DNA from 2 places in the Carnobacterium alterfunditum DSM 5972 genome. Region 2 is predicted to be linked to the other one. Evidence: predicted binding sites of a transcription regulator. Region 2 holds the regulator's gene; the other holds the start of a gene.
The links. The regulator NrdR, encoded in region 2, represses ribonucleotide reductase genes. The targets are predictions, from matches to a motif close to ACACNATATATNGTGT.
Positions count from the first base shown of each region.

Region 1: the regulator NrdR is predicted to act here: its motif matches at 10,325-10,340, upstream of BR50_RS04150 (deoxynucleoside kinase).

Region 1 covers NZ_JQLG01000004.1:780,360-797,401, reverse strand. Annotated here, with positions in the region: gene BR50_RS04205 (M24 family metallopeptidase) at 1-131, opposite strand, end outside; gene BR50_RS04200 (DeoR/GlpR family DNA-binding transcription regulator) at 121-906, opposite strand; gene BR50_RS04195 (rhodanese-like domain-containing protein) at 1,178-1,483, shown strand; gene BR50_RS04190 (FAD-dependent oxidoreductase) at 1,483-3,150, shown strand; gene BR50_RS04185 (rhodanese-like domain-containing protein) at 3,150-3,446, shown strand; gene BR50_RS04180 (metal-sensitive transcriptional regulator) at 3,446-3,706, shown strand; gene ccpN (transcriptional regulator CcpN) at 3,958-4,593, shown strand; gene BR50_RS04170 (pyruvate, water dikinase regulatory protein) at 4,603-5,433, shown strand; gene ppdK (pyruvate, phosphate dikinase) at 5,496-8,165, shown strand; gene BR50_RS04160 (squalene/phytoene synthase family protein) at 8,366-9,196, shown strand; gene BR50_RS04155 (hypothetical protein) at 9,436-10,038, opposite strand; gene BR50_RS04150 (deoxynucleoside kinase) at 10,529-11,191, shown strand; gene BR50_RS04145 (NupC/NupG family nucleoside CNT transporter) at 11,188-12,366, shown strand; gene BR50_RS04140 (hypothetical protein) at 12,568-12,942, shown strand; gene BR50_RS04135 (cupin domain-containing protein) at 13,030-13,437, shown strand; gene BR50_RS04130 (hypothetical protein) at 13,732-14,022, opposite strand; gene BR50_RS04125 (alpha/beta hydrolase) at 14,193-14,798, opposite strand; gene BR50_RS04120 (VOC family protein) at 14,854-15,117, opposite strand; gene BR50_RS04115 (NADPH-dependent FMN reductase) at 15,432-16,082, shown strand; gene BR50_RS04110 (DUF2975 domain-containing protein) at 16,474-16,950, shown strand; gene BR50_RS04105 (helix-turn-helix domain-containing protein) at 16,966-17,042, shown strand, end outside.
Region 2 covers NZ_JQLG01000004.1:1,833,503-1,850,544, forward strand. Annotated here, with positions in the region: gene polA (DNA polymerase I) at 94-2,754, shown strand; gene mutM (DNA-formamidopyrimidine glycosylase) at 2,826-3,665, shown strand; gene coaE (dephospho-CoA kinase) at 3,682-4,278, shown strand; gene nrdR (transcriptional regulator NrdR) at 4,463-4,933, shown strand; gene BR50_RS09120 (replication initiation and membrane attachment family protein) at 4,955-6,403, shown strand; gene dnaI (primosomal protein DnaI) at 6,406-7,335, shown strand; gene thrS (threonine--tRNA ligase) at 7,721-9,658, shown strand; gene BR50_RS09135 (DUF4332 domain-containing protein) at 10,138-10,518, shown strand; gene BR50_RS09140 (SDR family NAD(P)-dependent oxidoreductase) at 10,536-11,459, shown strand; gene BR50_RS12640 (DUF998 domain-containing protein) at 11,686-12,351, shown strand; gene BR50_RS09155 (hypothetical protein) at 12,780-13,292, shown strand; gene BR50_RS09160 (Gfo/Idh/MocA family protein) at 13,481-14,458, shown strand; gene BR50_RS12785 (hypothetical protein) at 15,038-15,352, shown strand; gene BR50_RS09165 (TetR/AcrR family transcriptional regulator) at 15,814-16,371, shown strand; gene BR50_RS09170 (SulP family inorganic anion transporter) at 16,373-17,042, shown strand, end outside.

The DNA.
Region 1 (17,042 bases), 1.1 Mb from region 2:
TCGATAGAATGATGGTGCATTTGTGTTAAGAAATGTTCTTTTCTGGAGTTCATAGTCTCATCAGTCAATAGAACAGATTTTGGGTCATTGTGGATCGTAGGCAAGGCTACTGTGGATAAATTAATTTTCATTTTTCGTTTCCTCTTTTCTAACGGATTTTATATTGGCAAAGGTACTTATTTCTTTAAAGATTGCTTGATCACTTGGCAAATCAGTGACGATCATATCAAATTCACTGACCGTACCAACTTTATGCAGATAAGATAAACCGAATTTTTTATGGTCAGCGACAAGAATCGTTTTTTTTGATTGTTTTAGGATCGCTTTTTTGGTGAATGCATCTTCTTCATTTGTAAGGGAAACGCCTGAGTCGAGACGAATACCTTCAGCTCCCATAAAGGTAATGTCAAAATTGAAATTTTGAATAAACTCAGTAGTTTCTAAACCTAAAAAGCCTTTCGAAAGATCTCTATATTTTCCAGGCACACTGTGTAGCTGAATAGCTTCGTATTTAGCTAAAGCATTCATAACCAATAAGGAGTTCGTGTAGAATTGACAGTTTTCGATAGTGAAAATTTCTTTTGCAACAGCCAGTGTTGTAGTACCAGTCTCAATAAAAACAGAGCTGCCTGGTTTAACTAAAGTTCTACAAAACTTAGCGATGGCTTTTTTCTCTTGGACACTGACTTCTTCTTTAATGGATATAGGATTCTCAAGAATATCTGCACCTCGGTAAATGGCTCCTCCATGTACTAATTGGATGTCCTCCTTTGCCGCTAATTCTTTTAGATCTCGATTGATCGTCATCATGGATACCAATAATTTATCAGCTAATTCCTTTGAACTGATTTCTCCATGTACCTTTAATAAATTGCTAATAAATTCTTGTCTTTTCGTTTGGTTCAACCATACTACCTCCATTTTCAGAAAAAAATCTTTTTCTCTAACTTGATTATAACATTAAGTAAAATCAAACTGACGAAAAATAACGTTATTTAAAAATTTTGTTACATTTTGTTAATTTTAGCGAAAAAAACGATAGAAATAGACTAATAAAATAAAAACACTTTACAAAATATACCCCATAAGGTATATTGAATACGTAGCAGGGTATATGAAATAGATAAAGTACCAAAAGATGGTCATAAAAAGAGTACTACTAATTAGGAGGAAGATTATGTTTTTTAAAACAGTAGCATCGATTTCGACAAGTGAACTAGAGAAAATAACCGCAGAAAAGCCGCACATCATTGATGTACGGGAAACACATGAATTTCAAGGAGGTCACATACCTGGAGCAAAGAATGTACCATTAGGTAAAATAGCTAATCATACACCTAAAGGTAAAACATATGTGATTTGTCAATCAGGCATGCGCAGTAAAAAAGCTTCAAAATTGTTAATGAAACAAGGCTATGATGTGGTAAATGTCCGTGGCGGCATGTCATCTTGGGCTGGATCTACAAAGGGAGGAAAACTGTAATGAAAATTGTTATTGTAGGAGGCGTAGCTGGTGGAATGTCAGCAGCTACTCGATTGAGACGGTTGAATGAAACAGCAGAAATCATTATATTAGAAAAAGGACCTTATGTTTCATTTGCCAATTGTGGCCTTCCATATTATGTGGCTGGTGAAATTGAGGAACGCAGCAGCTTGTTGGTACAAACACCAGAAGCTTTGCGAGCACGTTTTGAACTGGATGTACGTCCTTATAGTGAGGCAGTATCGATAGATGCTTCTCTAAAAGAAGTAATTGTGCGTACGGCAGAAGAAGAGTACACACTATCTTACGATAAATTGATCCTTTCTCCTGGAGCTAAAGCGTTTATCCCACCAGCTAAAGGACTAGAGGAAGCGAAGAATATTTTCACATTGCGTTCTGTTCCGGATGTAGATGGAATCACTGCTTTCATGGATGCTCACAATCCTAAAAAAGCTGTAGTGATCGGAGCTGGATTTATCGGTTTAGAAATGGCTGAAAGTTTAGTTCATCGTGGACTAGATGTTACAATTATTGAAAAAGCACCGCAAGTACTACCACCGTTAGATGAAGAGATGGCAGCGTATATTACTAAAGAATTGCATGAGAACGGTGTTAAATTGTATACGGGATTGGCTGCTGAGTCGTTTGAAGAAGAAGGAAAAGTTGTTGTGCTTGAAAATGGCGAACGCTTAGAAAGCGATATGACATTGATGTCAGTAGGGGTTAAACCTGAAACGACTTTGGCTTTAACAGCGGATATTGAAACTGGTGTACGTGGTGGTATATTAGTAGATGAGAACTATGAAACGAGTCAAAAAGATATTTACGCGGTTGGAGATGCAATCGTAGTGAAACAACAAATCAATGGAGAAGATACGATGATCGCTTTAGCTGCTCCTGCTAATCGTCAAGGCAGACAAGTTGCAGATGTTATCAGTGGATTACCTCGAAAAAACAAAGGTAGTATTGGTACCGCAATTGTTCGCGTATTTAACCAAGTAGCAGCATCGACTGGACTAAATGAAAGACAATTGAAATCAGCAAACGAAACATATGAAATTGTTCATATCCAAGGAAAAAGTCATGCAGGATACTATCCAAATGCCGGTACGATCTTATTGAAAGTACTGTTTAATCCTGAAAACGGAAAAATTTATGGCGCCCAAGCTATTGGTGATGATGGAGTAGATAAACGTATCGACATCATTGCAACGGCTATCAAAGCAGGTATGACTGTTCAAGATTTGCCGGAATTAGAGTTTACCTATGCTCCTCCATTTGGATCAGCAAAAGATCCTGTAAATATGGCTGGATATGCTGCTTTAAACTTGATTGAAGGCGTTAGTGAGTCAATTCAATGGCATGAACTTGAAGCAAACCAAGAAGCCGGTGATTTATTACTGGACGTTCGTGAAGAAGATGAACTTGAAATAAATGGCAGCTTAGAAGGATCAATAAATATTCCTTTAAATAGTTTAAGAGACCGATTATCAGAAGTACCTAAAGATAAATCAATTATTGTGAGCTGTCACAGTGGTTTACGTAGTTATATTGCTGAACGAATTTTAAAACAAAATGGATATAAGGTTAAAAATCTAGATGGAGCATTTGCTCTTTACTCAACAGTCAGACCAGAAAAAATCAGACTAGAAAAGGTGGAAAAATAATGTTTAATTCAATATCAATGCAAGAATTTGAACAAAAATGGAAAAGAGAGAAACTTCCGTTAGTAGATGTGCGAGAAATAGATGAATGGCAATCGGGTCATTTAGACGGGGCAATCCATATACCTTTAAATGATTTATCAGATGCTAAAGAAAAGTTAAATAAAAAACAAGAATACTACGTTATGTGTTATTCAGGAGCACGTTCTGCGATGGCTTGTCAGCAGTTAGCGAGAGAAGGATATAAAGTAACCAATGTAATGGGTGGTATATCAGCTTGGAGAGGAGAGACCGTATAGTGGAATATGATGTGAAAATTGTAAACCGTCTAAAACGATCAAATGGCCAATTTCAAGGTGTATTGAAGATGATAGAAGAGGGACAAGACTGCGCATCAATTGTGACTCAGTTATCAGCTGTACGTGCTAGTATCGATCGTGCTACAAGTTTGATCGTAGCAGGAAATTTAATAAAATGTGTACAAGAAAATATTGAAGAGGGTACTACTGGAGAAGAAAGTGTCCAACAAGCCATCAATTTGTTAATGAAAAGTAGATAAATAGAGGCAGATTCTTTCTAATAGAGTAGGTTTGTTTGAAAAGTTGATTTTAAATAGTTATTTAATAGACACATTGCTATTCATGCAGTGTGTCTTTTTATGTATATTTTTATAAGTAGAAAGTGCAAATAGATTTTTTTAAAAACATAATATTAGTTTTTTATTTAAAAGTGTTTGCTTATTCGTTGACTTTATTTTTAATGTGACATACTATATGGATAAGCTGTATCTTATTTGGAAGGGGTCAAGCAATGGAATTAAATGAAAGACAAACAAAGATCATCGAAATTGTAAAAAATAACGAACCCATTACAGGCGAAAAGATAGCTTCGACATTAGGTTTCTCCCGTGCAACATTAAGGCCTGATTTATCCTTGTTAACATTGAGTGAATTGTTGATCGCAAAACCTAAAGTAGGTTACTTCTATAATGCACATAGAGTAGACCCTTTTATCATAAAAGCTATTAAAGAAAAAAAAGTAGAAGACGTTATGAGTGTTCCCGTAATTGTAAGCTCTAACACATCTATTCAAGATACGATAATCAAAATGTTTTTAGAAGATGTAGGATCGGTTTATGTTACAGAAAATCATAGTCTTATCGGATTGGTTTCTAGGAAAGATTTACTAAAAGCTGTCATGGGGAAAATGAATATTGAAGAAATGCCCGTCAGTATGGCAATGACCAGAGTCCCTAATGTTGTCTATGTACTTAGTAATGATTCAGTTGAATACGCGACAAAGAAACTTTTAGCTCATGAAGTCGATAGTTTGCCAGTAATAGACAACAGTGATGGAAAAGGGTCAGAAGGATTAAAAGTAACTGGTAAATTTTCAAAAACATTGATCAGCCGTCTATTCTTAAATGTTATCGAAAATGAAATTTAGGAGGAACATATGAAACCTTTAACAATTTATCTTATTTCTGACTCGATAGGGGAAACGGGTGAACAAGTGATCCATTCTATCTTATCCCAATATTCAATCGAAGTAGGGGAAATCAAAAAGTTTACGCATGTATTAACTAAACAAATGTTAGAAGCCATACTTGTCAATATTAGTGAAGATGAAAATGCTGTTGTTTTTTATACATTAGTCCAAAAAGAGCTGAAACAATATTTAACAGCATTTTCTGAGAATAATAAGCTTCTTCTCGTTGATATATTAGGCGATGGCATGTCAGCCATCCAAAAAATCACGTCCTTAGAGCCAATGGGAGAACCAGGAATTATCCGTAAGATGGATAAAAAGTACTTCAGCAGAATTGAAGCAATCGAATTTTCCGTCCGATATGACGACGGGAAAGATCCAAGAGGAATATTAAAAGCAGACTTAGTTCTTCTCGGGGTATCCAGAACATCAAAGACCCCCTTGTCTATTTATCTAGCAAACAAAAATATTCGTGTTTTAAATATCCCGCTTTTCCCAGAATCAGATCCGCCGAAAGAGATTTACCAGATTTCATCGACTAAAATCATTGGTTTAACCAATTCACCAGAAAAATTAAACAGTATCAGGAGAGAACGGTTGAAAACCTTAGGGCTGCCGCAAAATGCCAGTTATGCAGATACGAATCGTATCTTAGAAGAATTGGACCATGCGGATAAAATCATGAAAAAAATTGGGTGTTTAGTCATAGATGTTTCGAATAATGCCATCGAAGAAACAGCAAATTTAATTATTGAATATATGAAAAAAATTGATAAAAAGGTATTTAATGTTGATTGAAAATAGAAAAGATATTAAATAGTCAAAATGCATGTATCCTAATAAAGAAAGAGGCTGAACTAATGACTGAAAAATACGTTTATGATTTTAATGAAGGTAAAAAAGAAATGAAGGAATTACTTGGTGGTAAAGGAGCTAACTTAGCTGAAATGACAAATCTTCTGCTTCCTGTTCCGCCGGGATTCACTTTAACTACCGAATCTTGTAACCGCTTTTTTAATGAAAATAAAAAGATTTGGTCTAGTTTAGAAGAAGAAATAAACATCCATTTAAAAGCACTTGAACAAGCTACAGGGAAAAAATTCTCAGATCTAGAAAATCCGCTACTTGTATCGGTTCGATCTGGGGCAGCTCAATCGATGCCAGGTATGATGGATACTATTTTAAATCTGGGTTTAAATGACCATTCAGTTATTGGATTGGCCAAGAATACAGCTGATGAACGTTTTGCATATGATAGTTACCGTCGTTTCATCCAGATGTTTTCGGATGTGGTCATGGAAATTCCCAAAACACGCTTTGAGTCGATATTGGAAAATAAAAAAGCCGAAAAAGGCGTTGAGCTAGATAAAGAACTTAGTGGAGATGACTTAAAGTCAGTAGTAGAAGCGTATAAAAAAGTTTATTTAGAAGAGGTAAAAGAAGACTTTCCACAAGATCCTATGGTGCAATTAGAACTGGCTATCAAAGCAGTATTTACATCATGGAACAATCCAAGAGCGATATTTTATAGGAATATGCATGAGATATCTACCTTAATAGGTACTGCTGTTAATATTCAAGCAATGGTCTTTGGAAATAAGGGAGAAACTTCTGGGACAGGCGTGACGTTTACTAGAAATCCTGTGAATGGGAACAACAAACTCTTCGGCGAATTTTTATTGAATGCTCAAGGAGAAGATGTCGTTGCTGGTATACGTACACCAAATGATATTGCAGTATTAAATGATCTGATGCCTGAAATTTATAATTTGCTAGAAACAGCAGCAAATACTCTTGAAGATCATTATAAGGATATGCAAGATATCGAGTTCACCATTGAAAAGGACAAACTATTTTTATTGCAGACGCGAAGTGGAAAAAGAACGGCACAGGCTGCTATCAATATTGCGGTTGATTTGTACAATGAAGGGAAAATCACCAAAGAAGAAGCGCTATTAAGAATCAAACCGCAACAATTAGAACAATTGCTGCACCCTAATTTTGATGAAAAAGCCGTTGATCAAGCAACTATTTTGGCAAAAGGGCTTGCTGCTTCGCCTGGTGCGGCTTCAGGTATCATTTGCTTCACTCCGGAATCAGTAGAAATAGCCTTTGAAAAAGGAATAAAATCGATTTTAGTGAGACAAGAAACGTCGCCTGAAGATATATCTGGAATGGTAAAAGCAGAAGGTATCTTGACCGCTAGAGGGGGAATGACGTCACATGCTGCAGTGGTTGCTCGCGGAATGGGAAAATGTTGTGTTGCAGGATGCTCAGAGCTAAAGGTTAATGAAGTAGAAAAAAGAGTGAAATACAATGGCGGTATATTGTATGAAGGAGATTTGATTTCACTGGACGGGGCAAGTGGAATGGTTTACCTAGGCGAAATTGAAAAGAGTAAAGCAACTTTAGGCGGAAAATATGATCAATTAATGGAATGGGTCGATGAAGTAAAAGCAATGGCAGTTCGGACCAATGCAGATACACCAGAAGATGCGAAGCAAGCCTTAGAATTTGGTGCAGAAGGAATTGGGTTAGTTAGAACTGAGCATATGTTTTTCAAAGAAGATCGCATTTCTTCAGTCAGAAGAATGATTTTAGCTGACTCGGTTGAGGAGCGAATGAGAGCGTTAAATGAAATATTGCCTATACAAAAAAACGACTTCTATCAAATCTATCAAGTCATGGGTGAACTGCCTGTAACGATTCGCTTACTGGACCCGCCTTTACATGAATTCATGCCTGTAAAAGAAGAGGATATAAGCCGATTAGCTGCGACGATGTCCTTTAGTTTAGCAGCGTTGAAAGAGCGTATCGAAGATCTTCATGAAGTGAACCCTATGTTGGGACATCGCGGTGTCCGGTTAGGGATAACGTATCCTGAAATCAGCAGGATGCAAGCTAGAGCGATCATGGAAGCAGCTTTAGAATTTAAGGCTGATAGAAATTGTGAGATCCAGCCAGAGATCATGATTCCTTTGGTCAGTGATGTAAAGGAATTGACTTATATCAAAGCCGAAATTGAAGATGAAATCAAAAAAGTCTTTACTGAAAAGGGAGAAACATTAAGTTATCATGTTGGAACAATGATTGAAGTCCCTAGAGCTGCTTTGACTGCTGACAAAATTGCTGAGGAAGCAGACTTTTTCAGTTTTGGAACAAATGATTTAACTCAAATGGGATTTGGCTTTTCAAGAGATGACTCAGGAAAATTCATTTCTGAATATATGGATAAAGGTATTCTTGAAAATGGGCCTTTTGATACTATTGATCAAGAAGGTATCGGTCAGTTAGTAGAAATAGCTATTGAAAAAGGTCGCCGAATCAAACCGAATTTAAAGGTCGGAATTTGCGGCGAACATGGCGGAGATCCGGCATCAATTGAATTTTTCCAAAAATTGGGATTTAGCTATATTTCTTGCTCACCATATCGTGTACCGATTGCACGTTTAGCCGCTGCTCAAGCAGCTATAAAATACCACGTAGTAAAAGAACCAATTTCTGATAAGTTAGTCACTAATTTCAGTTAGTCGAAAATAATGATCAAACAAACTAAAAATAGTAGTTTAACCGAAATTAGGTTGAACTACTATTTTTATTAGGGTAGTATTCAGAAATATGGTTGAATCTTTATCTTGCTAAAGGCTATTTTAATTCATTCCTTAGAATTATGAATTCTTTTCGGATAGTCTGTACAATAGGGGTAACACATTTTAAAAGGAGGCGCGTGATGAAAAAAGAGAAATATTCTAAAGATGCAATGCGCGTTTTAAAAGAGACTAGTCGAACATTTTATATACCCATTACTTTTTTGAAGGCTGACTTAAAGTATTCAGTTTCGTCTGCTTATTTGGTTTTGCGAGCAATAGATGAAATTGAAGACCATGAAAACATCTCAAATGAGACCAAATATGATCTTTTAATGCAGCTTAGTGAACTTTTTAAACGGCCGTTCACCCAAGAGGAGTATTTAGAAATTATCGCTCCTGTAAAAGAGCAATTGCCTGAAGTTTCTATCCGCTTATATGAGTGGATCCAAGCTTGTCCAGAGGGTTCTTGCTCATTGATGATGGAAACAGCTAGTGAAATGGCATTTGGAATGGCAAAATGGGCAAATAAAAATTGGCAAATACACACAAAAGAAAATTTAGACGACTACACTTATTATGTTGCAGGATGTGTAGGAGTGTATCTTTCTAAACTATGGAAATGGTCTTATGATCAAGAATTAAATGAAGAACTTGCGATAGGGTTTGGTCGAGGACTTCAAGCTGTTAATATTTTGCGTAACCAAAAGGAAGATAGTGAAGAACGCGGAGTCAGCTTTACTCCAGATGGATGGACAAGAGAGCAACTTTTTGCATACGCAGATGAAAATTTGGCCGAAGCGAATGCTTATATCGAAACGCTTGATGAAAGAAGTACGGTTCTATTTTGCCGGTTGCCGCTAGCTTTTGCACACAAAAGTTTAGCAGCAATGAAAAAGGGTCAGAAAAAAATGTCCCGAGCGGAAGTAGAACAAACCGTCGCAGAAGTGCAATTGGAAGTAGATGCGAAATGATATAAATATAAAAATAGAACCCAATAAAGATGTTCTCAACTGAGAACGACTTTGTTGGGTTCTATTTTTAGTGGTGATAGATTTAATCCAATTACTTAGCCAAAATTTCTGAAGTATACACACCATTTGATGTAGAACCTTTATTGTGAAATGAGATAAAATAAGCGTTAAACCGGTTTAATTCCAGAAGAAAGTTCTTTTGAAATACCAACAACCCGTTATTTAACCGTAAAGTTTGATCAGAATTTCTTTTTAGGGTGGCGATCAACTACTTCAGGATATTTTATCAGTAATGCTTCGCCAGCTGGTGTAATCTGGTACCCTCTAATTTTGAAATGTGGGGCAAGTTGCTCTTCTGTTAATGGTTCTTTAGCGAGTTCCATGAGCTCTGATTTTTTTAATTTAGAATAACCCGTTACCCCAAATTTCTTTAAAATGGCTTTTAGTTGTGCGGCATTCAGATAAGGCAATGAATCGATTGCTGAAAGTTCTTTAGCATACCCTTTTTGTTGGATTTCATTTAGGGCTTGTGCGGTATTGATACCGTAATTGTACTCGAAATATTTTGGATAACCGCTGATTGTTGTGAAGGTGCCAAAATTAATACGCCACAACAAGATAAGGTGACCAGGAAGGATATCTTCTTCAAATCGAACCATATTTTGTTTAGGAACGAGGCTTTCGGAACCAATACTCACTAAATTTAGCCAATCTTTCAAGTTGCGCTGTGGTGAAATATAAGGAACTTCAGCGTGATTTTCATATAAAGAAAAAACTTTTTGTACCTCTGGATCGTTTAAATCAAGATGGCTATTTTGTTTAGCAAAGTTTTTTGTATTCATATAGACCCTCCTTAATGACTGTACTTTCTGTTTCAAGTATAGCGTAAAAATGGCTAACTTTCACGGATTCAATAGAGGAGTAAATTATGGACCTTTTTGAGTGTGCTTATTGTTTCATATAGTGTTGTAACGCACCTAATTAAGTGAGTTAAAATGCTGTGTAAATAAATTATTCTTTGCTACAACTATCTTTTTGGGCATAGTATAAAATGAAGCATTTAAAATCAATCGCTTTCACAGCGGAATAACAACTAACATACAACATGTTGTACTTTTCTGTAAAAAAATAGCATATGTTGTGTAATTTAAGGTTGAAATAATTATATAATCATAGTATCATAACAAAGTTGCTAATTAATGAATGTGTAATGGTAGGCTAAAAAATAATAGCTGAGTATGTAGAACATCCATAAAGATAAAGCAGTAATTAAATAGAGAAAGGGTAGCTCACTAGGGCTACTCTTTTTCCTTGAAATAAGGAGAGGGGTAGATGGCGATTTTAGTAATTGGTGGAATGATCGGAGCAGGAAAAACAAGTGTAGCAGAACTTTTGGGAGGTTCTTTGGGTAGTGAGGTGTTTTATGAAAATGTAGACGATAATGAAATCTTGCCTTTATTTTACACAGCAAGCGAAGAGGAACAAAGAGTAAAACGGTACCCTTTTTTATTACAATTGGAGTTTTTGAATAGTCGTTTTAAAAGCATTAAAGAGGCGTTACATAACAAAAATAATGTTTTAGATCGTTCAATTTATGAGGATTGGTATTTTGCTAAAGTAAACATGAATCTAGGACGTATTTCAGAAACGGAATTTAGTATATACCAAAAGTTACTTGATAATATGATGGAAGAATTGCAAGAATTACCTAAAAAATCACCAGACTTAATGGTGTATTTAAAGGGATCATTTGAAACGATTATTTATCGTATTGGTTTGCGTGGCAGAGATTTTGAGCAAGATCAAGGTTTACTAGATTATTACAGAGCACTTTGGGAAGGGTATGATGATTGGGTCACTAAACATTATGATGCATCGGATGTGTTGATCATCAATATAGATGAGATCGATGTAGTGAATAACCCAGAAGATGCCTACACGGTTGTAACAATGGTTAACGATAAATTAGCAGAGATGGAGATAAGCAATAAATGAATAAATTGATCACGATTTTAGGAATTATAGTTATGTTGGGGGTCGTCTATCTCTTATCGGATAATAAAAAAGCTATCAATAAAAGAACCGTATTTACTGCTTTAGGAGCGCAATTAGTTTTAGCACTATTTTTAATTAAGGTTCCTTTAGGTAGTTGGATCATCGAACAGTCAGCAAGAGCGGTAACTAAGTTGTTTAGTTTCGCTAATGAAGGACTAACCTTTGTTTTTGGTGATCTATTTGGACAAGGGTATTTCTTTATTGATGTGCTGGGTGTCATTATTTTCTTATCTGCTTTAACAGGTATCCTAAGCTATTTAGGTGTAGTCGGCTGGATAGTAAAAATAATAGGAGGAGCGGTAGGTAAAATATTAGGTACTGAGAAAGCTGAGTCGTTTGTAGCTGTGGCTAATATGTTCTTAGGCCAGACAGAAGCACCTTTCCTAGTTGCGAAATATTTACCAAATATGACAAAGTCAGAGTTGATGACAGTTATGGTTTCAGGGATGGGCTCAGTGTCAGCCTCTATTTTAGTTGGGTATAGCCTGCTGGGTATTCCTATGAAATGGCTGCTGATCACAACAGCTTTGGTTCCCTTTGGTTCACTATTAGTTGCCAAAATTTTGACACCTGAAACAGAAATCAGTAAAGTATCAGATGTGACATTAAACCGTAAAGGTGCTAATACATCCGTTTTTTCTGCTATGTCTGAAGGAATCAATAATGGGTTGCAAATGGTTTTAGGTATCGGAGCTAGTTTGATTGCCGTCATCTCGATCGTGGCATTACTAAATAGTATTTTAGGTCTAGTAGGTACGAGTTTTACAGAGGCGCTAGGTTATATCTTTCTGCCAATCGGTTGGCTGATGGGGTTAAACGGCTCTGAAGCAATGATTGCTGGACAAATTTTAGGTACAAAAATGTCTATTAATGAATTTGTAGCTTATGCAGATCTAGCACCTATGATGGCTGAACTATCTGAAAGAGCTGTCGCTATGTTATCTATTGCTGTGGGAAGTTTTGGAGCATTTGCCAGTATCGCTATTTGTGTAACAGGTTTATCCGTATTTGCGCCAACTAGAAAAAATGATTTATCTAAACTTGCGCTAAGAGGAATGTTAGGCGGGTTTATTGTTCCTATCTTGTCTGCCATGTTTGTTGGATTGTTTTTATAAAGAAGAAGCTGCTAATGTAAATTATTAGCGGCATTTTTTTTGCTTTGATAGCACCAGAATTGATTGGCTAACAGTTCAGCTTCGGTTGCTGTGAGCAGAATTACAGGTAACGCTTTCAATATTTATAAGATAAAGTTACAATTACTTCATAATAGGTTGAATACTTAGTGATTAGACAGAGTGAGAGGAAGGGTTAAGAAAATGAGTGATCGCGACAAACAAAATAAATACAACCAGCAGAGCAATATCTCAAATTCTTTGTATGCTAGAGTAAATGTAGGCCAAGATGCTGATAAAAATTCATTAGATAGTGCTGAGCCTATGCACACTGGAGGGAGTATGAATAATGATGATGAAAGAGTTAGCGATAATAACTCTTTTACACATATGTTGTTATTTTATATTATTGGATTTCTAGTATCTGCGATCATTGGTTTCGGTGTTTTCAAGTTATTCCAAGATTATTTCTATGGAGAAAATCTGAATCAAGCATTTCCGTCACTAGCATTATTCGCAGGATCTCTTATTAGTGGTTTTTTTATTTCAGCGGTTATTCTTAAAGTGGCTAAGAGATGACTTTTTAAATTGAAAGCGTTATAATTAGTTTGGAATGCTAGTATAATTAAGTAATATAGCTTTAAGAAACCAGATCAAAAGGAGGAAATAGTAATGGATCATAAAGATTATGGTAAAAAGCCTTATATGTTTAATATTGAAGATGCAACTGCTCAGAATAACAACTTCCGTACGACAATTTGGACAGGTAAAAAACTGCAATTGACGGTCATGTCTATAGAACCAAATGATGAAGCTGGGTTGGAAGTTCATGAAAGAAGTGACCAATTTATACGCGTTGAAGAGGGTCAGGGTGTATGTAAAATGGGGTCTACTAAAGATAATCTAGATTTTGAAAGAGCCATCACTAAGGACGATGCTATACTCGTACCAGTAAATACGTGGCACAATATCATTAACACAGGCGGTAAGCCATTGAAATTATATACGATATATTCAGGACCAGAACATGAAGAAGGAGCAGTACATCACTCTCGTGAAGAGGCTCCCAGATAGCCGGATGAACATGAACAGCAGAAAATGATTCAACCCTTAAGCAATGATTGTTGAAGTGGACTTGAAAGTTAGCTGAACCGTTAGTTTAGTGTTTAGCTGACTTTTTTTTGCGGTGATTTTTTAAATAGAATGAAGGAATGGATGTACTAACTTGAGTTAAAAGGGGTTAGTTTTTTTTAGTGGTTTAAATGGAATGAGAAAAACAGATCAGGGACAATGATCAACATTGCCCTAATCTGTTTTTTTTCAAAATGTATTTAAAAAGATGGTCAATCTGAACTTCAAAAAGCCGACTTAATTAGGTACTATATATCCTTTGTGGCTTAAGATTTTAGCGGAATGCTTATCCGCTGGTACATACCCTTTTTCAAGCAAGCTATTGATGTACAATTTGTTGTAGATAAAAGCAAAAATCAAACTAGAGAGGTCCAAAGAAAGGGCAAAACAAACGAGTTGAATAAAAAACCACTTCATATCACCTCTAAAAAGAGCTGGTATAAAAGCAAAAAATAAAGTTGTCCATGAAAAACCGATTTTTGCGTGTTTTATTTGGCGAGTGTGAGGATTAGTCAAAGATACTTTCATAATAATCAAGTTCCTTTCGTTTCTTTCGATTATACCATAGGTCTGAAAAAGAGATGGCAAAGGACCGCTTGGAATAATTTTTTAATTGTTCAAAAAAATTAATATAATTTAAAACTTTCTTGGATAGGTCTTCTTTTATAGACTGAATTTTGTGAAACAGAGATTTCATATTAGTAAGTTGCTTGATACCATTTAGCGGCAGCAGCAACTTCACTAAAAGTTAATTGATGTTGGTTGCTTTCCCAATGGATATCAACTTTAGCATGGGCATTTTCTAACAAAGCATATAATTCTTCTGATTCTTTTGCTGGGCAGATCGGATCGTTTGTTCCAGCGCTAATAAAGATAGGCGTGTTTGTTAAATCGGGCAAAGAAAGGTCTCTTATAGGGACCATTGGATGGTGTAAAATAGCACCAGATAAAGCATCAGCATAATGAAATAGTAAACTAGCTGCAATATTTGCACCATTTGAATACCCTAAAGCCAAAATATTCGTACGGTCGAAATCATATTTAGCAGCAGCCTCATCAAGAAAGGCATTCAACTCTTTCGTGCGGAAAATCAAATCTTCTTCATCAAAAATCCCTTCATCTAGTCGGCGGAAAAAGCGTGACATACCGTTTTCCAGTACATTACCTCGAACACTTAAAACATTTGCATCCGAATCTATTTCTGCAGCAAGCGGAAGCAAATCACGTTCAGTGCCTCCTGTTCCATGTAGTAAAAGCAAAGTAGGTTTTGATTGGTCTGTTCCTTTAATAAATAAATGTTTCATACTAGATCCTCCTTATTAAAAATCTATTATTCTTTTTCTCCATCTGTTAGGTGATTCAATCTAAATAGTCTTTTTCAAATACTTTAGTACTGCGCACAGTATCGATTGGGCGTACCAATGACTCGATCCGTTCACGGTCATTTCTAAATGTTGGTGGTAAAGCAAGTGTTTCGCCTAAAATATCAATAGACTCTTCATCATCTATAAAACCAGGTTCATCGGTAGCTAATTCAAATAAAATTCCGGCATAAAAATCAATGTTTTCTTGAGGGTGTCCCACGATAGCTGTTATATGGTGGATACCTGCTGTTTTTTTCATGTGGACCGCTCCTTATAAGCAAGATAGTTTAATTACGAATTGATATATTACTAATTAGAGATAGTTGTAATATGATTGATCTCTTTTGTCAAATCAAACAAACTCATCTTTTTTTTCGGTAGACTTTCATGGAAGAAAAAGCTGATTTAGAGAAAAACTGCTCTTTTGCGTATTTTTATTAAATATCTCGAATTAAGAATAAATAGACTTGAAACAATTTCAAATCTATGGCATACTTGTAAATGTACTTACGAAATGTAAGTGTTTATTGGTGGGTGACCTTCAATTAAATAATTTGTAATGGAGGAAACACATTGGCTAACAAATCGGTATTCATTCGAATGAGCGAAGCTTTATTCGGGAAGAATGAACAAACTAAAAAAATAGAAGAAAAGGGGAATAAAATTATGAAAATTGGTATTATCTCAGGAAGCGTACGTGAAGGAAGAAACTCAGCAGCGGTAACAGAATGGATCCATGAATTTGCAGTGAAAAGAAATGATGAAGGTGTCGAATATGAAATGGTCGCTTTGGCAGATTACGATTTACCATTACTAGGAGCTAAGCTTCCTGAAAATCGTCAAGCAACAGCAAGTGCAGCAATTCAAGCATGGTCTGAAAAAATGGCTTCATTTGATGGATATGTATTTATCACTCCAGAATATAATCACGCAGTAGGTGGAGCATTGAAAAACGCTTTAGACTTCTTAAAAGCAGAAGTTGCAAATAAAACAGCTTCTTTAGTTGGATATGGCAGTCTAGGTGGTGCACGTGCTCACGAAAATATGCGTGTGATCTTGGGAGAATTGAGTGTTGCTTCGGTACGCACTACAACAAATTTCTCTCTAATAACTGATTTTGAAAATATGAGTATTTTCAAACCAAATGACTACAATAAAGTAAATGCACAAGGCATGTTTGATGACTTATTGTTATGGACGAAAGCTCTTAATACAATTAGATAAGGCCGAAAATAAAAACCAATTCCACCTCGAATTTTGGTGTGGAATTGGTTTTTTTGTATGTTTTTTTGAAAAATGGGTTCTATAATTTTTAGTGTTGATATGGTAGATTCTTTATCTTAAAAGGAGTATAGAGATTTTCAGTGGTTGAAATTACTATTATGCTAGTTGTTATGGGCGCCCTTTTTATTGTAGGGTTCATTAAGATAGAGATGCCTAGGAGGTAGTCAAATCATAGCTATACTATTAATGTTGAATTTTAGCCAACAGCTTTAAAGAGCAATTAAATTTGAATGGCCTTAATGCAAGTTTGTTCCAATACAATATATATTTATTGTTAATCAATATATATAATGATAAAATAAAATCTATAACAAGCATGGGAGGGTTATTCATGAAACTCGAAACAACACTATTTTTAAAGTTGGCTGTTATTTTGATTGGGCTTCCGGTACTTGCATTAAGCCTATTTGGGGTGACCTGGTTGATCAATAATCCAGCAAGTCCAGAATATGATCAACTATTGTATCCCGTTTTGATTGGTATATATGTATCCATTTTCCCGTTTTTCGTGGCTTTATATCAAACGTTTAGACTGCTGAACTATATTGATAAGAAACAAGCATTTTCTGAATGGTCTGTTAAATCTTTAAACAATATCAAGCTTTGTGCAATGATCATCAGTGGGATATATGTAGTAGTTCTGCCATTTATCTTTGGTCTAGCAGAGTTGGATGATGCTCCAGGACTTATTCTTGTCGGAATGATCCCTATTTTTGCTTCATTAATCATTGCCGTTTTTGCAGCGGTTCTTCAACGGCTTTTACAAGAAGCCATTGATTTGAAAAAAGAAAATGATTTAATAGTCTGATCTGAGGTGAATAATATGGCAATTATCATTAATATTGACGTAATGTTGGCTAAACGCAAAATGAGTGTAACAGAACTCTCAAATAAAGTTGG
Region 2 (17,042 bases):
TAAGATCAGAAAATAGATTTAAAAAAAAGAACAGACTAAAATAGTTGGCAATAATAGTAGTAACTAAAAGTAGTGACCAAAAGGAGATTTCTTATGAATGAGAAAAAAAAATTAGTTCTAATCGATGGGAATAGTGTAGCATATAGAGCCTTCTTCGCGTTGCACTCTCAATTAGAGAGAATGAAAAATAAAAATGGATTACACACTAACGCATTATATGGATTTCATAATATGATTGACAATGTTTTAACAAAAGAAAAACCAACTCATATATTGGTCGCTTTTGATGCTGGAAATACGACATTTCGTCATAGTTATTTTGAAGCTTATAAAGCTGGACGTTCAAAAACACCAGGAGAATTTTCAGAACAAATGCCTTATTTGAGAGATTTGTTGGACGGATTTGGTATCAAACATTATGAATTGAAAAATTTCGAAGCAGATGATATTATTGGAACTTTGGCAACACAAGTTGATCCAACTATTTATGATGTAGTGGTTATTTCTGGAGACCGAGATTTAACACAATTGGCAAAAGAAAATGTGCGTGTTGATATCACGGTAAAAGGGGTCAGCGAATTAAAAGGTCACACAATTGAAACCATCCAAGAAGAGATGGGCATTAGCCCACTACAAATCATTGATATGAAAGGCTTAGCTGGGGATGCTTCGGATAATATACCAGGAGTAACTAAAATTGGTGAAAAGACGGCCCTTAAACTGTTGAAAGAATACGGTTCAGTAGAAGGAATCTATGAAAATATTGATTCATTAAAGAAAAGTAAGATGAAAGAAAATCTTATAAATGAAAAAGAAATAGCATTGTTAAGTAAAAAATTAGCAACTATCGATACCGAAGCTCCAATCGAAATCAAAATTGACGATTTAATTTTTTCTGGATCACACATGGAAAAACTTATAGCTTTTTATCGAGAAATGGATTTTAATTCTCATCTAAGTAAATTAGATACTTCTGAATATGACGCTGAACAAAATAACCAAAAAGAAGAAATTTCATATAAAATAGTGAGCGAAATTACAGCAGACATGTTTAATGATGATATGGCTCTTTACGTTGAAATGTTAGAGGATAACTATCATACGTCTCCAATTTTTTGCATAGGATGGGGCGATGATAAACAAATATATATTGCAGAACCTGAAATAGTTTTCGCTTCAGAAGATTTTAAAAGTTGGGCGAGTAAAGCAGAGGCTAAAAAACAAGTATTTGATGCCAAAAGAACCTATGTAGCTTTAAAGAGACAAAATATTGATATCACATCTATTAATTTTGATATCTTATTAGCCTCTTATCTACTGAATACCAAGGACAATAGTAAGGATTTATCTGAAGTTGCTATAGAACATGATTATTATGAAGTCTCTTCTGATGAAAGTGTCTATGGAAAAGGTGCAAAGCTTGCTATTCCGGAAGAAAAATCAGTAACATACGATCATATAGCAAGAAAAATAAAAGCAATCCGCGTTTTAAGCAAACAATTGAATGATAACTTAGAAGAAAATGAGCAAACTAAGTTGTTTAATGAAATGGAATTGCCTTTATCATTTATTTTAGCTGATATGGAACTTACTGGAGTAAAAGTAAATGACAAACGCCTAATGGAAATGAAAGAAGAATTTGCCATTCGACTAAATGATATTGAACAGCGAGTTTATGAATTAGCTGGTGAAAAATTCAATTTAAATTCACCAAAACAATTAGGTGTTATTTTATTTGAAAAGATGGGATATCCTGTCATCAAAAAAACCAAAACAGGTTATTCAACTGCAGTTGATGTTTTAGAGCAATTAAGAGAACAAGCACCTATTGTAGAGCACATTTTAGATTATCGACAAATTGCTAAAATCCAATCAACCTATATAGAAGGATTACTGAAAGTGATCGATAAAGAAACGGGTAAAATTCACACACGCTATATGCAGACGGTTGCACAAACTGGTCGTTTAAGTTCGGTTGACCCTAACCTGCAGAATATCCCGATTCGATTAGAAGAAGGTAGAAAAATCAGGCAAGCTTTCATTCCTAGTCATGAGGGTTGGAAAATCTTTGCATCTGATTACTCACAAATCGAATTGCGTGTATTGGGACATGTTTCAAATGATACACTATTAAAAGAAGCTTTTATTGAGGGTCAAGATATCCACTCAAGTACGGCTATGCGTGTTTTTGGTATTGCTTCTCCAGAAGAAGTTTCCCCTGAAATGCGACGCAGAGCTAAAGCAGTTAACTTCGGAATTGTCTACGGCATAAGCGATTATGGCTTATCACAAAACTTAGGTATCAGTCGAAAAGAAGCACAACAGTTTATTGATACGTATTTTGAAAAGTATCCAGGTGTAAAAACGTACATGGAAGATATTGTGAGAGAGGCAAAAGATAAAGGGTTTGTTGAAACGCTTTTCCAACGCCGTCGTTATTTACCAGAAATAAACTCTCGAAATTTCAATTTACGCTCATTCGCTGAAAGAATAGCAATCAACACACCTATCCAAGGTAGTGCAGCAGACATTTTAAAAATTGCTATGATCAAAATGGATAAAAAATTAAAAGAATTAAATATGAAAGCAACCATGTTGTTGCAAGTTCATGATGAACTTATTTTTGAAGTGCCCGAAGATGAAATAGAACAATTAGAAGCATTAGTAGTTGAAGTTATGGAAGGGGCAGTAGAATTATCTGTTCCGTTAAAAGTTGATAGCAATAGTGGGAAAAGTTGGTATGAAGCCAAATAATAACTGAAGTGTTTCAGCTGTGTTCGTTCGCAGCAGAAACACTTTTCTATATGTAGAGAGGAGGTAGAAATTTGCCAGAATTGCCAGAAGTTGAAACGGTTAGAAAAGGTTTAGAAAAACTTGTGTCAGGGGCAAGCATAAAATCCGTTGATGTATACTGGGATCGGATTATTTCTGGTTCTATCGCAAGCAGTGAATTTAAGCAGCTTCTAACAGGTGAAAAAATTATTGGCTTTGATCGACGTGGTAAATATATTATCTTTCATTTTAGGCAGTGGGCGATGGTTTCACACCTGCGTATGGAAGGTAAATATGAGGTAGAAGACTCATCAAAGCCACTCAAAAAGCACACGCACGTAGTTTTTCACTTAGCTGATGGGAGAGATTTACGTTATTTAGATGTACGCAAATTTGGCCGAATGACTCTTGTACCTTTAGGGGAAGAAATCAGTATGACAGGGATAAGATTACTTGGACCAGAGCCTACTGAAGAAACATTTGATGAAACAACTTTTTATAATAATTTGCAAACTAAAAAAAGAGCAATCAAACCGCTTTTATTGGATCAAAAGATCGTAGCTGGTTTAGGAAATATTTATGTAGATGAAGCACTTTTTCTAGCCAAAATACATCCATTAAGGATTGCAAACAGCTTGAAAAAAGATGAAGTTTCTCAGTTACACAAAGCAATCATAAAAGTACTTGGTGATGCAGTTGAAGCGGGCGGAACGACTATTCGCAGCTACCAAAATGCGTTAGGGGAAGCGGGAACCTTTCAAGTGAATTTATCGGTCTATGGTAAAAAAGGAATTCCCTGTATTCATTGTGGTACGCCAATAGAAAAAATAAAAGTTGCACAAAGAGGGACTCATTTTTGTTCTAAATGTCAACGATTGGCAGCTGATCAGTGAAAAAAGGGGAGATAAGATGACTGTGATTTTAGGTTTAACAGGGGGGATTTCCACAGGAAAATCAACTGTAAGCAAGATATTCAAAGAGCAAGGCTATCCAGTAGTAGATGCAGATGTTGGAGCAAGAGAAGTAGTGAAACCAGGAACAGATGGTTTAGAAAAAATAAAAAAAGAATTTGGAAATAAGGTTATTCTGACAGATGGTACATTAGATCGTACTGCTTTGGCTAAAATCATATTTGATGATGTGGAAAAGAGAGAGTTGCTGAATAAAATGTTGTCACAACATATTCATCAATGGATCGTAACTAAAAAGAATGACTACCTGAAGCAAGACCCAGCAATCATTGTTCTGGATATTCCCCTTTTATTTGAAATGGGTTATGAAAATGAAGTGGATCAAATTATGGTGGTAGCTACATCAGAGGAGATCCAATTAAATCGATTAATGAAGAGAGACAATATTGAAAAAAAAGAAGCAACTCAAAGGATCAATTCCCAGTTGCCTATTTCAAAAAAAGTCATTCTTGGAGATATTATAATTGATAATAGCGGGACGATCGAAAATACAAAAAAACAAGTTTTAGACTGGATAAACAAAAATAAAGACTGATAAGAGCATAAATAGTAAGGCGAAAAGAACAATCATTTATGGATTGTTCTTTTCGCCTTACAGTCAAAGGATTACCTCGTTTTTAAGCGGTTTTATCTCTGGTTGTTGTATGGTATAATAGAGTAAACATTTTCGTGCGAAATTAGTGTAGATACGAATGACACTTAAGATAGGGATGATAAACATGCAATGTCCACGCTGTCAAAATAATAATTCTAAAGTTGTCGATAGTCGTCCAGCAGATGATGGTCGTGCTATTCGCAGAAGAAGAGAATGCGAAGCTTGCAAGTTTCGTTTTACTACATTTGAAAGAGTAGAAAAAACACCTCTTTTAGTCATTAAAAAAAATGGCACTAGAGAAGAATTTAATCGAGAAAAAATTTTAAGAGGTCTAATACGCTCTTGTGAAAAACGTCCAGTAGCAATGGAACAAGTTGAAAAAATAGTAGATGAAGTAGAAAACCAAATCAGAGGATTAGGTGAAAATGAAATTTCCTCTGCTATTATTGGGGAGTACATTATGGAGAAATTAGCTGATATTGATGAAGTAGCTTATATCCGTTTTGCTAGTGTTTATCGCCAGTTTAAAGATATGAGTGTCTTTTTGAAAGAATTACAAGAATTTGAAAGAAAAAAAGCTGGAAAAATTAATTGAGATAGAAAGGTATGAGTCATTTTGGGGTATCCATGGAAAAACTTAAGTCCTAAAGATGGTTTTTTAGTAAAACAACAAGCTTTACTTTCGGATATCGATCAAAAAATTCTAACTTTTTTGTATCAACCTCTAATAGGGACTGCAGCATACAGTCTTTATATGACATTGTGGACTGAGATAGAAGAAGAAGCCTACTGGAGTGAAGGTGTCTTACATTCTGAGCTATTAGCATTGCTCAATATCGGTATTCCTGAGCTATACCAAGCTAGAATTAAGCTGGAAGCAATTGGATTGCTTAAAACGTATCTTCAAACAGATCCGACCAAACTAATAATATATGAATTGCAAGCTCCTCAAACAAGTGATGTCTTTTTTAAAGATGACTTGTTGAGCTTATTATTATTAGAAAGAGTAGGAGAACGAAAGTTTAAAAAATTAAGAAATCGATTTATTATTGAAAGTATAGATAAAAAGAAGTTTCAAGAAGTCACGAAGTCTTTTTTAGATGTTTTTCAATTTGATACTGAATTATTAAAACGAGAAAAAGAACTGCTGAAAGAACCTGTTTCATATATCGGTAAAACAAGTTCTTCAAATCCTAAAATCGATTCGAAAACATTTGATTTGAAGTTTTTTTATGCAGGATTGAATCAGCAATATATTAATCGCTCTTCTATTACTAAAGAAATAGAAGAAGCGGTACTGGTGTTGCATACATTATACGGATTAGATGAATTAGCGTTGCAACAATTTGTGCTGAATGCTTCAGATATTGAAACAGGTCAAATTGACGAAAAAAAAATGAAGAAGCTAGCATATGATGATTATCATAATAAAAACCAACAAAATATTTCTTTAAAAGATGTGGTAGAAAAAGATATACAAGTTGATTCTAACCAACAACAAATGCGTGAGAATGAACTGACCCAAAGAGGTTTAACAAAAGAGGATATTGCAGTTATTGAAGTGAGTGAGCAAATAAGTCCGGTTGATTTTATGAACTCTATAAAAGATCAAAAGGGTGGTTTTGTAACAAAACATGAAGAGTGGACTTTGGAAGAAATCGTTAAGAAAGCTAATTTACCGACCTCAGTTATCAATATCCTGATTCATTATATTTTAGTTGTGAGAAACAACCCAACACTTGATCAAAAGTTAGCTTATAAAATTGCAAATGACTGGGCGCAAGAAAAAGTAGTCGCACCTGAAGAAGCTATTCATAAAGTGAAAAAAATGTATTTAGAAAATTCTGAGAAAAGACAACAACAAGAAAATCGTAGTAAAACTTACGCACAAAATAGAAATAAAGGTAGTTATGGCAAGCAAACGACTATAAGGAAAGAAACGCTTCCTGATTGGGCTAAAGCAGAAAATAACCAAACAGAAGAAACGCCAATGAGTGAAGAAGAGAAACAATCCTTTATGGAACGTTTGAAACGAATACAAAATTTTGGCAAAGAAGGTGAATAGTAATGGAAGATATTGGTGAGAGTCTGACACGAATGATCAAGGAACGAAACTTGAATCATAAATACGAGGAATTGATCCAAGAAGTATTAGATGATCAAGATGTAGCTGAATTTATTGAAGAAAATCGTCAAAAACTTAGTAATGAAGCAATTGTCAAAAGTTATGCTAAGTTGTATGAATATGTGCAAGAAAAAAAGAAATTTCATTTAAAAAAAGGAATGATGGCACCAGGCTACCATCCTAAATTAGTTTTGAACTACCATTACATTGATGTAACTTATGTGCCTTCTGCTGAATTGATAGCTAAACAAAAAGAATTAGAAATTAAAAATCGGATTTATTCTATGGATATGCCTAAAGATGTTCGTAATGCAAAATTAGCTGATTTTGAGATGACTGATGAACGAAGACTAGCTGTTTCAGAAGTATATAATTTCATTCATGACTATTTGACTAATCCAAAAGAATTTTATAAAGGGTTGTATTTACAAGGCTCGTTTGGTGTTGGCAAAACCTATTTATTAGGAGCGCTAGCACACGAACTGGCAGAAAAAGGTTTTTCTACTACCTTGATGCATTTCCCATCGTTTGCAGTAGAAATGAAACAGTCTATCGGTAAGAATAACACAGGCGAAAAATTAGAGTTTGTCAAAAAAGCGCCCATACTAATGCTTGACGATATTGGTGCCGATTCAATGTCTAGTTGGATACGTGATGATGTATTAGGAGTAATTTTACAGTACCGAATGCAAGAACAATTGCCTACTTTTTTCTCTTCTAATTTTGATATGAAGCAACTTGAAGAAGAACATTTAAGAGTAACTCAAAGAGGCGAAGATGAGCCATTAAAAGCCAAGAGGATTATGGAACGGGTTCGTTATTTAGCTAAAGAAGTTAAAATGACGGGTTCTAATCGACGCCATCTTCAATAGAGAAATGAACAAATAAACATTATCCCCTTGAAATTAAAATTAAAAAGTGCTTTAATGATAGGTATAAAAGAAATCATTGAGAAAGACACCTAAACTTGGTTGCGATTTTTTAGAGAAGAAAACATTTGCTGAGAGTTTTCTAATTTCGTTCTTGTTTTGACCCCTTTCGAGTGCCGCTGTGAACTTTTTCCGTATTAGCAGTTGGTCGTTTAGCTAGCGTTAACAGCTTAGAGTGAATTTAGTGTATTTGCTAAATTCTGAATCTGGGTGGAACCACGTAATGAACGTCCCGTTTATAGTATTTAATATACTATAGATGGGACTTTTTTTGTTTTTTAGCTGAATAAAGATAGTATTTTAAAATTAGATCATGGAGGAATATACTATGTCAGAAATTAAAATCACATTTCCAGATGGAGCGGTAAAAGTCTTTCCTACTGGTTCATCTACAAAAGATATTGCTGAAAGTATCAGCAAAGGATTAGCTAAAAAAGCACTAGCTGGTAAGTTTAATGGGGAATTAGTTGATTTAGTACGCCCGCTAGAAGTAGATGGTGAGATTGAAATCATTACACCAGATCATGAAGATGCATTACAGATCATACGTCATTCAACGGCTCATTTAATGGCAAATGCCTTACGTCGTTTGTACCCAGATATAAAATTTGGAGTAGGTCCTGGAATTTCAACTGGATTTTACTATGACACAGACTCTGAAACTCCGATTACTGAAGAGGATATTCCAAAAATCGAAGCTGAGATGATGTCAATCGTAAAAGAGAATAACCCAATTGTCCGCAAAGAAGTTTCTAGAGAAGAAGCCTTAGAAATATTCAAAGATGATCCTTACAAAGTCGAATTAATTACAGACCTTCCAGAATCAGAAAAAATCACGGTTTATGATCAAGGAGATTTCGTAGATCTATGTCGTGGAGTTCATGTTCCTTCAACAGGCCGCATTCAAGTATTTAAATTATTGTCTCTTGCTGGTGCTTATTGGAGAGGTAATTCGGATAACAAAATGATGCAACGGGTTTATGGAACAGCCTTTTTCGATAAAAAAGATTTAAAAGAGTTTATCCAAATGCGTGAAGAAGCTAAATTACGTGATCACCGTAAATTAGGTAAAGAACTAGATTTATTTATGCTTTCTCCAGAAGCTGGTTCGGGGTTGCCTTTTTGGTTACCAAAAGGTGCTACGATCCGTCGCACGATCGAACGTTACATTACCGACCGTGAGATCAGTTTAGGTTATCAACATGTTTATACACCGATTTTGGCTGATGTAAACTTATACAAAACATCCGGTCACTGGGATCACTATCATGATGATATGTTCCCACCTATGGATATGGGAGACGGCGAAATGCTTGTCTTGCGTCCGATGAACTGTCCTCATCATATGCTGGTTTACAAAAATGATGTGCACAGCTATCGTGAATTGCCGATTCGAATTGCTGAATTAGGCCAAATGCACCGTTACGAAAAGAGTGGGGCCTTATCTGGATTACAACGAGTGCGTGAAATGACTCTGAATGATGGTCATACATTTGTACGTCCTGATCAAATTGAAGAAGAATTCAAACGAACATTGGAATTGATGTTAGCTGTATATGGAGACTTTAATATTACTGATTATCGTTTCCGTTTAAGCTACCGAGATCCTAAAAATACAGAAAAATATTTTGATGATGATGATATGTGGGAAAAAGCTCAAATGATGCTTAAGACAGCAATGGATGATATGGAATTAGATTACTTTGAAGCAGAAGGAGAAGCAGCCTTTTATGGTCCAAAACTAGATGTGTTAGTAAAAACAGCTATCGGGATTGAAGAAACACTTTCAACGATCCAATTAGACTTTTTGCTTCCAGAACGGTTCGACCTAACATATGTAGGAGAAGATGGCGAAAATACTCACCGTCCGGTAGTTATCCATCGCGGAATCGTTTCTACAATGGAGCGCTTCGTAGCTTACTTGATCGAAGAATACAAAGGGGCGTTTCCTACTTGGTTAGCACCAGTTCAAGCTACAATAATCCCAGTTAACTTAGATATGCATACTGATTATGCGTATGAGATCAAAAAACAAATGGACAGTATTGGGATGCGCGTGGAAGTTGATGAACGGAATGAAAAAATGGGCTATAAAATCCGTGCCTCTCAAACACAAAAAATACCTTATCAATTAGTTGTTGGAGATAATGAAGTTCAAGACAACACAGTTGCTGTACGCAAGTATGGTGAGAAAACTACTGAAACAATTGCATTAAGTGATTATTTAGAAAAAGTTTCAGCAGAAATTAAAAACTTCAGTAAATAAGTGATATTAATGATAAATAGCTAGTAAATGAACTATGAGATTATGATAAAGCTTAGAAGATAGTATGTACTGAAATTATTTTTGAACTGGGATTTGTTTAGTTAGTTTCGCAAATACCGCTCGATTTTTTCTTTGCCTACGAGATATTTGTTGTGATCAACTTGATTCTCAATTTTTGGCAAGCATAGCTATACTGTGTAAAAGTAAAATGGACTCTATAGAATGGACACTACAAAAAGGTGCTCTCTATAGGGTCTATTTTTGTATACTGATATAAAGAAGAATAAGGTGATACTTGAAGAAACGTTACTTTTCTCAAGTCCACAATCTACATCACTTGCACTTCGTGCAGAAAGGAGTAGCTATTTATAGAAGCAGGATTTGATCCGGAAATGATTGGTAAAAGTAGGATAAGATCAATCGTTCTTTGTACATTAAAAACATGAAAATCAGAGGGTTAATCGATGAACTATGAATAAGTGATAGGGTATAATGAACTTAATAAAAAAGATGTAGAGAGATTGGAATCTCTCGGTTATAAGAATTCTGTTATATTATTTGAGACATTGAGTTCATCTGATAAAAAAACTGAAATTATCAATGACTATGGATTTGAACCGGAGTTTATTGAATCTATTCATACTTTGATTGATCTCACAAGAATTCAATGGGGCAGTCCTAATTTTGCCAGGATGTTAGTTTCTGCCGGATATACTAATGCAAAAATGGTCTCAATGGCTGGTGCAGACGAATTATGTGGCAAACTTGATAAGGTGAATAAAGAAAACAACTATTTTAAAATGAAAATTGGCCTTAGAGATATCAAACGGCTAGTGATAGCGACGTCATATGTTTCATGAATAAGGAGGAAAGAACTATGAAAATAATGGTAACCGGTGGTACGAATGGAATGGGAAAAGGCGTTGCTAAAGTATTAGCAGCTACTGATGACCACTCACATGAAATAATTATTTTGTGCAGATCGAGAGAACTTGGCGAGAAAGTAATACAAGAATTTAAGGAAACGACTCTCAATGAAAAAGTGTCACTAATTATATGTGACCTTACAAAACTAAGTGATGTTCACAATGCGATAAATGAGATTCAAAGTAAACATACTTTTCTGGATGGAATATTTATTAATGCCGGATTAGGCTATGCTGCCAAAAGAGTAGAAACAGAAGACGGTATGGATCCACATTTTCAAGTCAATTATTTATCTCATTTTATGTTGACCTTAAACTTATTGAGCTTATTGGAAAGGTCTCAAAGCGGAGGTAGAGTCATTTTTAATGTAACAGAAGGAGGTGAAATATATTGGGATGATATGCAAATGAAAATTGATTGGGGGTACGAAGCTGGTATCCAACAGGCAATGGTTGCCAAAAGAATGTTTCTTGTGAAATTACATGATTTATACAAAAATAAACATAATACAAAAATATCATTTATCGGCTTTCAAATCCCTAAAACTGTGTGGAGCAACCAATTAAATATTATCCCTGCACCTATGAGAATGATGGCAACTTTGATGAAGTTATTTGGAAGGTTTATTACGATAGAAGAATGTGGAGAAATGATGGCTCCTCTGTTTACTGAAACTCAGAAAGAAAGCCTTAAAAAATCCGGAAAATTTATTACTTTGAAAAATGATGAATTTATAGAAATCAAAGAAGATATGGTCATATTGAATCAAGAGTTGCAAGAAAAATTATGGGAAATCAGTCTCAAATTATGTGCAGATGAAAAAACAAATCAAATTTCTAAATCACTTTTTAATCTTGAGCAATTCGATGAATAAGATTGCTCAGAACTCTTCTTTTATAAATCGAAACGAGAAAAAGTAAATGTAAACCATCTGGAAATCGGTCTGATTCCATCGCTAACAACTTGTCTCCAGTTCCATTACGTTGAATCCAAATCTGGTTGTCCATGAAGTACTGAATTTCGAAAAAACAGATATGATATATCAGAAAATGATTTAGGAGTAAATTGCTACTTATTCTAGTATATTAGGGGGAGACGAAATGAAAGGGAAAACACTGACTAACTGGTTATGCCTTTCAGGCATAGCAAGCCTCATATTTTATATCTTGCATGCTGTAGTCGGGGCGATGAACTATCCTGGATACGATTGGAGAAGCCAAGCAGTAAGTGATTTAACTGCAACGAATGCCCCATCATTTGTGGTCGCAAATGGGTTAACATCCATTCACCATTTATTTGCCTGCTTGAGCTCTGTACTGGTTTGCATAATCATTCAGGGTAAAGGGAACAAGGTATTGCGATTTGGGATATATCTGTTTGCTGTGATGAATTGGGTATCAGCGATAGGATACACTCTTTTTCCATTGACAGATAGTGGTTATGCTGGAACCTTTCAAGATGTAATGCATGTATACGTTGTTACAGGTGTTGTTGTCGTTTTATCGATTGTTTCAATTAGTCTGATTATTATCGGAGGATTCAAGGATCACAAAAAATATCAGTCATTGGCTATATGGGAAGCAGTCACGCTAGTGTTTATGTTTATCGGTCCCATCGGCACAAGCATAGTACCCAACGCGTATTTTGGAATAGCGGAGCGTTTTAGCGTTTATAGTGTGGCTGTTTTCAATGCTGTCTTAGGGTTGTATGGCTTTGTTTTCATTGATAAAGTCGAAGAAAACTTTAAATATCGAAAGGACGTATAAGATAACATTTCTTTAGGTCATCATATTTCATCAGTAGCCATAATTTAATCTCAATTTCAGCCTAATTAGTGTTAGAATGTATTAGGCATTAGGCTGGTAGACTCTCTGATGTGGAGGTACGGTGTCTGATTAAAAATAAATATATTGGTCTAAGACGAGCACATTTATGCTGTTGTCTTAAGGCTTCTTTCATTTACAAGAACAAATTTGGATTTAAAGACAGCTTAAATATCTGAGAAGCATTTCCCACTACGTTCAATTTCAAGATAAACTCCATAAAGAACAATGAAAGTATAAAATAAACTAATAGTGGCAGGCTTTTTTTATTTTTCATCATGAGCTCGCTTCTTTGATGCTAACGTTTTAACACACTTAGATATTTATGGACTACTATAGAACAAAAAATTTTAAATGAATTAAATAATTTAATGATACGAGTTATATATATCTATCAGTGTCATGGCTTTATTTCAAAAAGTAATCAATTCAGTTATGTGATTAAGGTTACGAGTATTATAATAAAATCAGAGATAAAAGTTCAAGAAGAATTGGATGCTAAAATAAAAAACCATGGCCGTAATCGTTTTGGAAGGAGTAGAGAGATGAAGAATAGAATGAAAGCAGCTCTTATTGGAGGAGCTTTGTTAGGAATTGTTTGCGTAGTAGGAGCATACGTCCGGTCTGGTTTTTCAGCGACTCCCGTTTTTGTGTTTTCACTCTGGTATAACCGAGTTATTATTGGTCTAGTCGTGGGCGCTCCATGGGGGAAGACAGTTAGAAGTAAAGCATTACTTCGTGGAGGTCTGTTAGGCCTTTTAGTTTCCTTTGCATTCTACAGTTCAACAGGATTTCAGGATCCTATCAGTTTTGTGGCTGGGATCGTATATGGCGTTTTACTGGAAGTATGGCTCAGTCGAACTGGAAAAACGAGAAAGCTATAAAAATTGATTAAATATAATTTATTCATTTTTATTGTAATCTAACTTCGATAAAGGTCTGTGTAGCGTATAGGCTCTTAAATTTTTTTTAGGCACATGGACGTAATAAAACTGCCCCTTTTTTTGAATTTACAGAAAAGAAGCACTAAAAAGTAGATTAAAAGACAAATGAAAAACGGAGGAAAATACTTATGGATAAATTTGGATGGGCTTACATTGGCTGTGGAAGTATTGCTCACACAACAGCAAACGAATTGGTGAAGACAGATGATAATCAAATCGTGGCTATCTGGAATAGAACAAAATCGAAGGCTGAAGACTTTGCAAAAGAATATGGTGGAACTGTCTATGATACCGCAGAAGAAGCGATTAACGCTTCAGGTGTAGAGGGTGTATATGTTAATGTAAACGGTGATAAGCATGCCGAATACACAAAGCTTTCTATTAAGAACAAGAAACCGATACTTTGTGAGAAACCATTTGCTGTCAATGAAAAAGTGGCAAAGGAAGTATTTGATTACGCTGCAGAAAAAGATGTGTATGTCTCAGAAGCAATGTGGACATGGCATAACGAGACAGCTTTGCAGGTGAAAAAGTGGGTGAAATCTGGTGTAATCGGAGATATACAGTCAGTTGACTGTGCCTTCGCGGTCCAATTGCTAAAACATTCTGATAATCTGCGACTTACAACCCTTTCTATGCTTGGTGGAGCGCTTTTAGATCTTGGTGTCTACGCAATCAGATATTGCTACGAGCTTTTTGGTATGCCAGAAACCATTCAGTGCGAAGGCGACATGCACGCGGTGGATTACGCGGAAGAAATCAAATTTAAGTATCCAGACTTTCAGGCTGAAATACATATTTCCATGACAGAAGAAGCTGGAAACTTCTTTGAAATAAAAGGAACAAAGGGGTCTATTTCTGTTCCAAAGTTTAATTCAGCAAAGCAGGCAACGTTGAGAACTGATGGGAAAGAAGAAATATTCGAGATGGAGGGACTTTTATATGGCACACAATTTTCCAATGTAGCAGCTGAGATTCGTGCTGGAAAAAAAGAAGGAGAAATGATTCCTGCCAAAAGTACTGTAGAAGTAATGTCACTATTGGATGAATGCCGTAGACAGATGGGGCTTGTGTATCCTCAAGAACAGGCTAGAGATTTTGAGTGAGAAAAAACAAATAATCAAATACTAAAAGTTAAGATGATCAGTCCCGGACAATCAAAGTCTAATGTAGATCTGCAACTCTAAAACTTTAGGTTTGTAAAGGTGGAGAAGCAATGGGGACCAGAAGAAAAGAAGAATTTCTGGATAGTATTGTTGAAGAAATTGGTAATAGAAAGGGTGTTTTTAGTGCGATACTCTGCGTGGAAAGCGGGGATAACAGTTTTTCTTGAACAAGAACCACTGGTGAAATGCAAAAGGATAGCCAGTACTTTATTGCTAGTGTTACGAAACTATGTTTCCACTTGCCCAATTGACTTTACGTACATATGGGAATAAGTGCAAAAGTGGGTGACAAGAATGGGCTATGTATACTCGGTTCACAATTAGCTTTTACTATACTAAATCTTTGAAAAATTAATCGTTTAGCTTGATCACGAGTTAAGTATGAGGATAGTCGGTGACTGATATATGAATAAAAATTATGATGTAATCAAGAAAGGAATACTTGTTACAATAGGTAGTTTTATTACTTTAGCAGCAGCTTTTATCTTGTATTTTCTTATCTTTATGGTTTTTTAAAATATGGCAAGTCAAGAGAGCCCATATAACTTTGTTTCATTCTTGCGAGTTGGATATGGGATCATATGGCTGCTTCTCTGTTCGATAATATATCGTGCCAAGATATACGACTGGCTTAAAGCTAGTGTGCTTACTAGTTCACTTGCTACCTTTATGATTGGAATTGGAGTACAATTATTTGAAAAACCGATCATAGTCGGTTTGATCATGTTTGTAGTTGTTGCAATAAGTGTATTTTTGCTGCATAGAATGAAGAAGCAATGGTATCATTACTACTCTATTGTAATTTCTATGATTGCTACATTATTTTACTTATAACCTATTACCCGAAACTATTGAAAAAATAGGATGTTGGACCTTTTTTTGAGTACGATATGAAAGAAATCAGTGCATAAATGAAGACTGAGTTGGATCGCAACAAATCATCGTGTAGATATAGGTTTTGCTGTGATCGCAACTTTGATATTTCAATATAATAAAGTATTTGAGAAACCAAAAGAAGGCACTCCACGATGATTAATTTCATCGTAGAGTGCCTTCTCTGTTTTCAACCTTATCTATTTGTAGGTACTATTAGTTATTATAATGAAGAAATAGTTTGATGTGACGGGGCACTGACTGTTTTTAATTAAGTAATAAATAAGTATGAGGTCTAAATTTTTTTAATGTCGTATGTATAATAGCTCTCTAATATATATAATTCATTTGACATTTCTCTTAAATCTATGTAAGATATTAATTGCCTACCAAACGGAAGGTAGGGGAGGAGTGGGATCACCTTGGAAACAAAAAAAAAAATTATAGATGCAACATTTGGATTGTTTGCTGAAAAGGGTATGGAGTTTTCTTTGAATGAAGTTGCTAATATTGTAGGAATAAAAAAAGCTTCTATTTATGCACATTTTCCAAGTAAAGAAGAGTTGTTATATCAATTATTTAATCAAGAGATTGAAGAATACTTTACTGTTGTAGAATCTCAATCAAAGAGTCTGAAAGAATTTTTTTTAGGAATTTTAAACTATTACAATAGTTCACGAAAAAAACTGTTGTTTTGGAAAAGATTGCTTTTGTTTCCACCTGATACGATGGATAGTGAAATAAGGCAAAAAATAATAGATTTGTCGGAGCAACGCTTTAAAAAAGTAAAAGAGCTTATAAGTAGTAGTTCATCTCCAAATGACAATAAAGAACAAAATGATGATTTATTAACGGTTATGTTCTTGTCTGTTATTCATGGATTATTATCGAGTGAAATTATTTATTCAAAACTAAATATAAAAAGTAGTTATGAAAAAGAGTGGAAAATCTTAGAAAATATGTTAAAGAAGGAAGAATGACATGCTAAAGCCAAAATTTTTTTCAATCATAAAAAATAGAAAAAAAGAATTACCTATAACTCAACTAAAAGATGATATAATTGCTGGTATTATTGTTGCTATTATAGCATTACCTTTATCAGTTGCATTAGCAATTGCCTCAGGAGTCGCACCCGAAAAAGGTCTTATAACAGCTATTATCGGAGGGTTTTTAATTTCCTTCTTAGGAGGAAGCCGAGTCCAAATCGGCGGACCAACTGGAGCGTTTGTTGTTATTGTATATGGAATTATTGCACAATTTGGTTTGGATGGTTTGCTGATTTCGACAATTCTAGCAGGTATATTCATGATCATTATGGGAGTAGTGAAGTTAGGTAGTGTAATTAAGTATATACCTTACCCAACGACAACGGGGTTCACAAGCGGAATCGCAATCGTACTATTATCCACCCAAGTTCAAGATTTTTTTGGACTTGAGATTGATGAAGTTCCCTCTGAATTTATAGCAAAATGGGAAGTTTATATCCAAAATTTTAACACAATAGATTTATCAACAACTTTAGTGGGATTAATTTCACTTTTGATTATCATAGTTTGGCCGAAGATCAATAAAAAAATTCCAGGATCATTAATAGCGTTAGTTTTGGTTACTCTTTTTGTTAAAGTATTTAATGTTCCAGTTGAAACTATTG